DNA from 3 places in the Pleomorphomonas sp. T1.2MG-36 genome. Region 2 is predicted to be linked to each of the others. Evidence: riboswitches for the same ligand, from Rfam matches in the RefSeq annotation. Region 2 holds a riboswitch; each other region holds the start of a gene.
The links. A riboswitch is a leader RNA that binds a small molecule or an ion and turns the genes downstream of it on or off. The one in region 2 is predicted to bind cobalamin.
Positions count from the first base shown of each region.

Region 1: linked by a shared signal. The riboswitch ahead of QQZ18_RS18380 (DUF1636 domain-containing protein) and the one ahead of QQZ18_RS15140 (energy-coupling factor ABC transporter permease) in region 2 are both predicted to bind cobalamin.
Region 3: linked by a shared signal. The riboswitch ahead of QQZ18_RS11650 (TonB-dependent receptor plug domain-containing protein) and the one ahead of QQZ18_RS15140 (energy-coupling factor ABC transporter permease) in region 2 are both predicted to bind cobalamin.

Region 1 is NZ_CATNLY010000045.1:165,625-168,892, reverse strand. Features, by position in the region: gene cobN (cobaltochelatase subunit CobN) at 1-466, opposite strand, end outside; gene cobW (cobalamin biosynthesis protein CobW) at 529-1,557, opposite strand; gene QQZ18_RS18380 (DUF1636 domain-containing protein) at 1,554-1,919, opposite strand; cobalamin riboswitch at 2,011-2,212, opposite strand; gene QQZ18_RS18375 (transglycosylase domain-containing protein) at 2,671-3,268, shown strand, end outside.
Region 2 is NZ_CATNLY010000023.1:808,241-811,508, reverse strand. Features, by position in the region: gene QQZ18_RS15150 (winged helix-turn-helix transcriptional regulator) at 1-105, shown strand, start outside; gene QQZ18_RS15145 (solute carrier family 23 protein) at 122-1,417, opposite strand; cobalamin riboswitch at 1,701-1,905, shown strand; gene QQZ18_RS15140 (energy-coupling factor ABC transporter permease) at 1,938-2,615, shown strand; gene QQZ18_RS15135 (ABC transporter substrate-binding protein) at 3,004-3,268, shown strand, end outside.
Region 3 is NZ_CATNLY010000023.1:39,485-42,752, forward strand. Features, by position in the region: gene QQZ18_RS11640 (ASKHA domain-containing protein) at 1-227, shown strand, start outside; gene QQZ18_RS11645 (DUF1638 domain-containing protein) at 240-953, shown strand; cobalamin riboswitch at 1,100-1,301, shown strand; gene QQZ18_RS11650 (TonB-dependent receptor plug domain-containing protein) at 1,581-3,268, shown strand, end outside.

The DNA.
Region 1 (3,268 bases), on a different contig from region 2:
AGGCAAGTGCTGCCGATACGTTGTCGGGGCCGCCAAAGGCGAACCAGCGCTCGAGAAGATCAAGATCGTCCGGCGGCAGGGTCGACGCCATGGCAAGGCGCGGATCGGGCCTGTCGTCCCCTGGGATCAGCGCCAGATGGATGCCCTTGGAGCGCGCCAGCATGGAAAGCTCGTCGACGCCGTAACGCCAGTAGTCGGCGCCACCCAAAAGACGCACCAGCACGAAGCGCGCCTTTGCGGCGACCTTCTCAAGGTAGAGATCGACGGAATAGGGATGGCGCAAGGCGGCGAGCGAGGCGAGGCGGAGGCTCGGCGCATCTGGACCGAGCCGTCCATGCACGGCGGCGACGAGACCGAGATCGCTGTCCGAAAAGGACAACACCACGACTTCGGCCGGCGACTGGCCGAGATCGACCGCCGCGACGCTGTCGTCGAGCGAGCGAATCTGTTCGGCCAGAATATGCAAGCCTGCCTCCTTGCTTCGTTCTTCCGCTTATCCGAAAGGTCTGCAACTTTTCGGGCGGGTGCTCAGGCGAGAGCCGCGCGAATGGCTGCCTCGTCGATGTCCTTTTCGCCGATCACCACCAGCGCGCTGCGGCGCGGACCGGCCGGCCAGGGCCGATCGAAGGCATGGCGGAAGCGGCCGCCGACGCCCTGCACCAGAAGGCGCATCGGTTTGCCGGCAATTTCAACGAAGCCCTTGATGCGCAGAACGTCGTGCGCCTCGGCGACCGCCTTCAGTCGGGCGATCAGACTGTCCGGGTCGCTGGCCGCGCCGATCTCGACGGCGAAGGTCGAGAAGTCGTCGTGATCATGTTCGCCGAGACCATCGTGATGGCTCGGCCGGCTGGAGAGATCGTCCTCGGCGGCGGCAGCCAGCCCGAGCAGGATTTCCGGCGCAATCTCGCCCTCCGAGGTCGGCACGACGCGGACCGCCTTCGGCAACGACGCGGCTATGTCGCCCGAGATGCGCCTCAGTTCGTCGTCGGTGAGAAGATCGGCCTTATTGAGGACCACTAGATCGGCCGCGAGAAGCTGGTCCTCGTAGACCTCTTCGAGCGGGTTGTCGTGATCGACCGATGGATCGTCCTGTCGCTGGGCAAGCACCGCTTCCGGATCGTCGGCGAAGCGGCCGGCGGCGACGGCCGCGGCATCGACCACCGCGATCACGCCGTCGACGGTGAGGCGGGCGCGCACGTCGGGCCAGTCGAACGCCTTGATCAGCGGCTTGGGCAGCGCAAGGCCCGAGGTCTCGACGATGATATGGTCCGGACGGCGGGCGCCCTTGGTCAACGCCTCGATGGCCGGCAGGAAATCGTCGGCGACGGTGCAGCAGAGGCAGCCATTGGCGAGCTCGACGATAGCGTCTTCCGGACAATCGGCGGCACCGCAGGCCTTGAGGATGTCGCCATCGACGCCGACGTCGCCGAACTCGTTGACGATGAGCGCGAGGCGGCGACCGCCGGCCCGCTCGATGACATGGCGGATCAGCGTCGTCTTGCCGGATCCGAGAAAGCCGGTGACGATGGTGACGGGGATCTTGGGCTGGGCGTTCATCGGTTGGGCTCCGGCTGTGGCGGGATGCGGGCGACGAGGCCCGACTTCAGAAGCGGCGGACGCTCTCGCCATGGCACGCGGCCATCGTCGCTCGCCGCGTAGCGCTCGGCGGCGGCGATCACCTCGTCAGGATCAGAGGCGTCGGCAGCGACATAGGTCCACCTGTCCGGCGCGGCGAAGGCGACGGTAACGGGCCGTTTGCAGACGGAGAGGCACTCAACACCGGAAAGACGGATGTCGCTCCGTCCTTCGAGGCGAGCGGCAAGAGTGGCGTGGAGACGGGCACCGGCCCGGCAAGCCTCGTCGTCGCCCGCTGCGCGGCAGGCAAGACAGACATGCAGTGTGATCGGATGAGCCGTCATGGCCGGCTCTCCGTAAACGTCGACAAACGGCGGCCGGAAGCCGCCGGGGCATGCGTCATGATCTGGTCCTTCCCCGCCCCACCGGCGGTCTTGACATCCGTGCGCGGCGGCAGGTCTCCTGGCTCGCGGTTCGTCGCCGGATGCAGCCTTCCCGATCTCAGATCAGTGGCATACGGGGCATCAGGCTCGCCGCTCACAGTTGCGGGGGCAGCCACGGCTTTCGGGATCACCCGATTCCGCGTTCCCTCTTGCGCCCTCCTCCATGAGGAAGGACCGTCGCGCCTGACCATTTGCGGCTTGTTGCGAGGCAAAGTCAACCAAGCGGCACGCCGTCATCCTTTACGCCCCCTTAAACCGCCGGTTTTCTTGCCCCTCAAGCGCCGGCGGGCCTCCGGCCCTCGGCTTCCGCTTCGCGCGGCGCCGCTTGGCGCCGAAGTCGCGACGGCGCGTGCCCAGGCGGCCTCATCCTTTACGCCCCCTTAAACCGCCTCATTTAGGGTGAATCGGATGCTCCACGGGCGTGTGGCCCAGACCTCAGGAGTGGCGGCGAACGATGCGGAGCGACAGACGGGATATCCGACGCGAGCGGGCGGAGCCGACTTTCGAGGCGCCCTCCCAAGACGGCGATTTTTCCGCGCGCGACGGCGACCGCTTTACGCCCCCGAGGAGCCTGCCGAACTCGCGCAGCGGCCGAGCGGGACGAGTCGAGCGGGTGGAGCCCCGCTTCGACGATGATGGCGAGGAGGCGGAGATGACCGAACGCCGACCGCGCCGCAAGCCATCCAAGCGCCAGTCGAGACGAAACCGACGGTCCGGCATGGGTCTGCTCGGTCGCCTCGTCTATTGGGGCGTGGTGCTCTGCATCTGGGGGCTGATCGGCGTCGCCGGAATCATCGGCTACACCGTTGCCACCATGCCGCAGATCGACGACTGGAAGGTCCCGACCCGACCACCCAACGTCGAAATCGTCGATGCTTCCGGCACCATCATCGCCAACCGTGGCGACACGGGCGGCGAAGAGGTGTCGCTGTCCGACATGTCGCCCTTCCTGCCCGAAGCGGTAGTGGCTATCGAAGACCGCCGCTTCTACCACCATTTCGGCGTCGACCCGATCGGCCTCTCCCGCGCGCTGGTCACCAACCTTTTCGCGGGCTCGGTGGTGCAGGGCGGCTCGACGCTGACCCAGCAGCTCGCCAAGAACCTGTTCCTGCAGCCCGACCGCACGCTGGAGCGCAAGCTGCAGGAGGCGGTGCTGGCGCTCTGGCTGGAATGGCGCTTCTCCAAGGACGAACTCCTGGAGATGTATCTCAACCGCGTCTATCTCGGGGCCGGCGCCTATGGCGTCGACG
Region 2 (3,268 bases):
GGTAAGCCCAAGGCGGTTGGTGAAAAACAAAACCCACCGGCACCGACCGGCCAGACGGCCGGTGGGCACCAGTGGGCAAGGTACGATCCCGAACCGATCGAGTGATCGATCGGCCGTCCGGTCAGGCCCGCTTCGGGCCGCGGTCGAGCAGCGCGTAGAGCAGGATGGCGCCGAAGGTCGCGGTGCCGATGCCGCCCAGCGTGAAGCCGCCGATGTTGAGCGTGAGATCGCCAGCGCCGGCGATCACCGCCGCTGCCGTGGTGATCAGGTTCTTGGTTTCGGAGAAGTCGACCTTGTTCTCCACCCAGATGCGGCCGGCAGTCGCCGTGATCAGGCCGAAGATGACGATGGAAAGGCCGCCGATCACCGGGCCGGGAATGGTACCGATCAGCGCACCGAACTTCGGCGAGAAGCCGAGCAGGATGGCGATCGCTGCCGCGATGACGAAGATCAGCGTCGAGTAGATCTTGGTCACCGCCATCACACCCATGTTCTCGGCATAGGTTGTGACGCCGGTGCCGCCGAAGCTGCCTGACAGCATGGTGGCAAGACCGTCGCCAAGGAACGCCCGGCCGACATAACGATCGAGGCTGCGGCCGGTCATTGCGCCGATCGCCTTGATGTGTCCGAGGTTTTCGGCGACCAGAATGATCGCCACCGGCGCGATCAGCGCCATTGCGCTGGTCGAGAATGTCGGTGCCGTGAAGGTCGGCAGGCCGAACCAGGGGGCGGCGTCAAGCTTGGAGAAGTCGATCGGCACGTCGCCGAACGAGGCGGCCCCCAGCCAGTAGATGACATAGCCGACGAGGCCGCCGATCAGCACCGGAATGCGGCGCAGCATGCCCGGCGAGTAAACGGCGGCGGCGCCGACCGCGACGATGGTGATCAGGCCGACCGTGCGATCGAAGCCGGTCGCGGAGATGCCCTTCACGGCGATCGGCGCCAGATTGAGACCGATGGCGGCGACGATGGCACCGGTGACGACCGGCGGCATCAGCTTCTCGACCCAGCCGTAACCGATCTTGATGACGATGAGGCCGATCAGCGCATAGAGCGCGCCGGCTGCGATGATGCCGCCGAGCGCCACCGAAATGTTGACGTTGGCGCCGGTCCCGGCATAGCCGGAGGCGGCCATCACCACGGCGATGAAGGCGAAGCTCGATCCTAGGTAGGACGGCACGCGGCCGCCGACCACGATGAAGAAGATGAGCGTGCCGATGCCGGAGAACAGCACGGCGACGTTGGGATCGAAGCCCATGATGATCGGTGCGAGCACCGTCGAGCCGAACATGGCGACCACGTGCTGGAAGCCGGCGATCAGGGTCTGCGGCCAGGGCAGGCGCTCCTCGGGCGCGACGCGATCGGCGGTGGTCAGCTTCCAGCGCGGAAACCAGCCTTCGGTTGGGCTTGTTGTCATGATTGTCTCGTCTGTTGTCCCCGGTCGTCCCCCCGTGGGCGGCCGCATGGGAAAGGCGAGATGGTCACTATCTCCAAGACGTAAGAAGGCGAAAGAGCAGCCTTCTACGACCCCGGCCGAGGGCTCGGTGCGCGAGACGCTGATTTTCAACATGAAAACGCACATTTTGACCAGATGGTCAGAATTCAACCCATTGGTAATCCACAGAAAAATCAGCGCAGCCGATGTCCGCGAGGCGCGGTTGGCGCAGCCGAATCGGCTTGACAGCCATGACGGCTTGCCAGCAGGTGAGGGTGTGCAAGGTGTTTCGGCGGCATGCGGCCGCCGAGATGAAACGGGAACGGGGAAGGATCACGATCCGAACCCCGGCCGCCCCCGCGACTGTGCGTGGTGAGTCTCCGTCCGGAAAGCCACTGGGATCTCCCGGGAAGGCGGACGACAGGCAGCGATCCACGAGCCAGGAGACCGGCCTCGCGCAACATATCGGATTCCGTCGGGTGAGACGGAAAAGGAGACTGACATGCATATCGAACCCGGCCTGGTGGCCGACGGTAAACTTTGGCTCAGCTATCTGACGGCGGCCGGCGCGGCCGGCTACGGCGTGAAGCTTGCCTGGAACATGGCGCGCGAGAACGGCGTTCTGTCGCTGGGGCTGCGTAGCGTTGCCACCACTGCGCTTGTCTTTTCGTTCTTTGAAGTGCTGCCGCACTATCCGGTCGGCGTGTCCGAGGTGCATCTGATCCTCGGCTCGACGTTGTTCCTGCTGTTCGGCGCGGCGCCTGCCGCTATCGGCCTTGCGCTCGGTCTTTTGATCCAGGGGCTGTTCTTCGCTCCCTTCGACCTGCCCCAGTATGGCATGAACGTCACCACGCTTCTGGTGCCGCTGTTCGGCCTCAGCGCGCTGGCGCGCGGCATCGTCGCGCCCGCCACGCCCTATGTCGATTTGAAGTACAGGCAGGCGCTCGCGCTCTCCACCGCCTATCAGGCGGGCATTGTCGCCTGGGTTGGCTTCTGGGCCTTTTACGGTCAGGGCTTCACCGTCGACAATTTCGCGGCCATCGGCTCGTTCGGCGGCGCCTACATGCTGGTGATCCTCGTCGAGCCGCTTGTCGATCTGGCGGTCCTTGCCGGCGCCAAGCTCCTCCACGGTCTGCGGGGCAGCTTCCTGGTCGAGCGCCGCCTCTACGACGCCGCCTGACCGCTTCATATTGACGCAGTGTTGCCGCGCCGCCCCGGTCCATCGGGGCGGCGTGGTTGCTTTTTGAGCCTGTACTCGCCTCACTACCTCTTCGCCCGTTTCCTCTCGCCGACGCGCAGTGTCGCCGGTGGTCGACCTCCGGTGGTCTTGACAGCCGCGAGCCTTTCCGCATAACGTCGTAAACGTTTACGGTGGCAAGCAGGCAGGGAGGAGAGTCCTGTCCGGACTGAGGCCTTCGGGCGCCATGACCGTGCCGGCGAGCATGGATGGCGAACGGTGAATCTTGCTCTTTTGAGGCCGGACAACCTGTCGAACCGCTGCCCGTCGTTCTCGGTCCCGCCGGTCATCCCGAGCCGGGGCCGGCCGGCCAACTGGAGGAGTAGGGAGCATGAAGACATCGGCAATTCTGGGGGCGGTGCTCTATGCTGGCGCCGCGGCGCTCGGCATGGCGGCGCATGCTGCCGACCCGGTCACCATCACCATCTGGTGTCAGGACAGCGAGACGCAGCCGGGCCTCAACCTCGCCAAGGAGTTCGGTGAGAAGAATCCCGACATCAAGGTCGTCTACCGTCAGATCCATTTCGACGATGTGACCTCGGAAGCGATGCGCGCCTATTCAACCGGTCAGGCGCCCGACATCATCGCCATCGACA
Region 3 (3,268 bases), 770 kb from region 2:
GAAACTTCATCGACATCGACGACGCGATCACCGTCGGCCTTCTGCCCGACGTGCCGCGCAAATCCGTCGAACAAATCGGCAATGTCGCCAGCACCGGGGCCTGCCGGCTCGTCGCTTGCGGCGGCGCACGAAGCCAGGCGGTTCGGCTTGCGGCGGAGGTCCGCTACCTCGAACTCGCCGCGCAACCTGATTTCGACACCGTCTTCGCCTCGAACTGCCTCATGTGACGGACGATCGCCATGACGCCCAAAGTCATCGCCTGCCAGGTCATGCTGAACGAACTCCGAGCGCTGATGCCGGCCGACTGGTCGTTCGAGAGCTTGGAAATCGGCTTGCACAACCGCCCTCGCCGTCTGCACGAAGCCCTTCGGGCGGCCGTCGAGGCGGCCGATGGCAGTTACGACCCGATCTATCTCGGCTACGGTCTTTGCGCGCAGGCAACCGTGGGCCTGTCGACCCGGCAGTCGCGGCTCGTCCTCTTGCGCACGGATGACTGCATCGGCGCGTTTCTCGGCTCGCGCCAGGCCCGCAACGACCTTCTCGAGAGCGATCCGGGCAGCTACTTTCTGACCCGCGGCTACATCGGCGACGGCACCGGCTCGGTGTTCGACGACTATCCGCGTCTTGAAAAGCGCTTCGGCCAGGAGCGGGCGGCGGCGGTCATGCAAGAGATGCTCGGCCACTACCGGCGGCTCGTCTACATCACCATGCCAGGGGTAGAACCGCTGGAAAGCGATCGTCTCTACGCTCGCACCCACGCGGCAAACTTCGGCCTGGACTACGTGGAGATGGAAGGCAGTCTCGCGCTTCTGAAGCAGATGGCGGACGGCGACTGGAACGGCGACGTCCTGATGGTTCCGCCGGGAGAGTGCATCACGCTCGACATGATGATGGCGAGCCAACCGGCAAGGTGTGAACATCGTGCCGTTTGCGGGAGTGCAACCGAGCCATGAGCCGGCGACTCGCTTTATAGTGTAGGGCTGCCCGCTCGGCTTTGAGCAGGCAGCAATCGAATAGGAGGACTAGGAGACCGCTGGCTCTTCATGGACTGGGCCAGCCAGTAAGTCAGGGCGACTGAGGTCTTCAGTGTGCCCGCATGCTACCCAAGGTTTGAAGCGGTCCGTCGCGAGACGGGCAAAGGGAACAGCGGTGAGATCCCAAAGCGGGTCGATTCCGCGGCTACCCCCGTAACTGTGAACGACGAGTCGTTCCCAAGAAGCCACTGGCGGCGTTGCCACCGGGAAGGCGGGATCCGACGATGACTCGTGAGCCAGGAGACCTGCCGCTTCTGTCACTCCTGATCCCGATACGTGGGGTATTGGGTCACGGGTTTCCGCGTGAGTGATGACGACAACGCCGTTCGCGACGCGGAACCGACCGATGGCCTTTGCTTGCCGATCATCAGCCCGCCAACCGACGGCTCCGAAAACACCGCCCTTGCGAGATCCGCGAGGGACCGGTGCGACACTTGACGGCGGAGGTATGGGCGCGTGACGAATACAAGAAAACGATTTGGAAACGGCAACTTACGGCTACCCACGGTCTGCCGTGCGGCACCTCTTGCTGCGTTGGCGGCGGCATTGCCCTGCCAGGGCGCGCTGGCCGACGAGACGGCAGCGCATGACCTCGGCAAGGTCGTCTTCTCGGCGAACCGCACTCCGACCGAGGAAGCCGCGGTCGGATCGTCCGTGACGGTGATCGGCCGCAAGGAGATCGAGCGGAGCGGCGAGACAACGGTCCTGGACCTGCTGGCGCGAGTTCCCGGACTGGGTTTTTCCCAGGCGGGACCGGCAGGCTCGACGACGACGATGCAGATGCGCGGCCTCGGCGCCCGTTATGTTCTGGTCCGCGTCGACGGCATCGACGTCTCCGACCCGACCCAGCCTCAGGCAGGGCCGAGCATCGAGAATCTTCTTCTTGGCGACGTCGAGCGGATCGAGGTTCTGCGCGGCTCGCAGTCTGCCCTTTACGGCGGAACGGCGGTCGCCGGCGTGATCGACATCACCACCCGCACCGCCGATGAGAAGGGCGTGCATCATAGCGCGAGTGTCGGCGGCGGATCCTACGGGACCAAGTCCGTCCGCTACGGCGTTTCGGCCGCGACCGACGCACTCGAAATGGGCGCTTCGTTCCAGCGCTTTCAGACGTCTGGCTTTTCGTCCGCCGAGCGCGACAACGGCAACACCGAAGCCGACGGCTACGGCAATAGCACCGCCTCGATCAACGCCAGCTACCGGGCCAACGAGGCCCTGCGCCTGTTCGCGGCTGCCCGCTACACCTACCGGCGCAGCAACTACGACGACTTTTCCTACGACTGGATGACCGGGTTCGGTCAGCCCATCGACGAGACGGGCGCACTGCGGTTTCACACCATCGGACGCGAGGTCGGAGCCAGGGTCGGCGCCGATTTCAACCTGCTCGACGGCAGGCTCAAGAACACCATCGCGGTGCAGCATTACGACCTCACGCGCGAGGTCTACGATTCCAGCCCCGGGCGATATGACGGCCGCAGGACGAAGATCGAATATCTGGGCAATCTGGCCCTGACGGAGACGATCGGCCTGTCCGCCGGCCTCGACTACACGACGGAAGACGCCAGGACGACCGGAGGCGTCGATGCCGGCATGAACAACGCCGGCGTGTTCGCGCAGGCCTCGTGGAAGCCGATAACCGACGTCACCCTGACCGCCGCCTTGCGCGACGATCATCACTCGAGCTGGGGCGATCATCCCACCGGGCGCGTCACCGCCGCCTGGGAGGCCACCCAGTCGACCAAGTTGAGGACGAGTTGGGGAACGGGCTTCCGCCCGCCGTCGCTCTACGAGCTTCATGCCCCGACCTACGGCAACGCCAACCTGAAGCCCGAGGAGAGCCGCAGCTTCGATATCGGCATCGATCAACAGGTCTGGGACAATCGCGCTCGCCTGTCGCTGACCTACTTCAACATCGATACCGACAATCTCATCAGCTACGATACCTCGACATGGGCCTACACCCAGATCGAGGGCACCTCGAAAAGCCAGGGCATCGAGTTCACCGGCCGGCTGAAGTTGCTCGACAATCTGACGCTGGATGCCGGCTACACCTTTACCGAAGCCGTCGATGCCAACGACAGCAGGCTGATGCGGGTTCCCAGACACAAGGTAACCACCGGCGCGACGCTGAAAGCGAACGATCGCACGACGTTGACGTTGCGTGGCACATGGGTGGGCGACAGCATCGACACCGACTATTCGGTCGGCCAGATCCGCCAGTTGCCCAACTACTT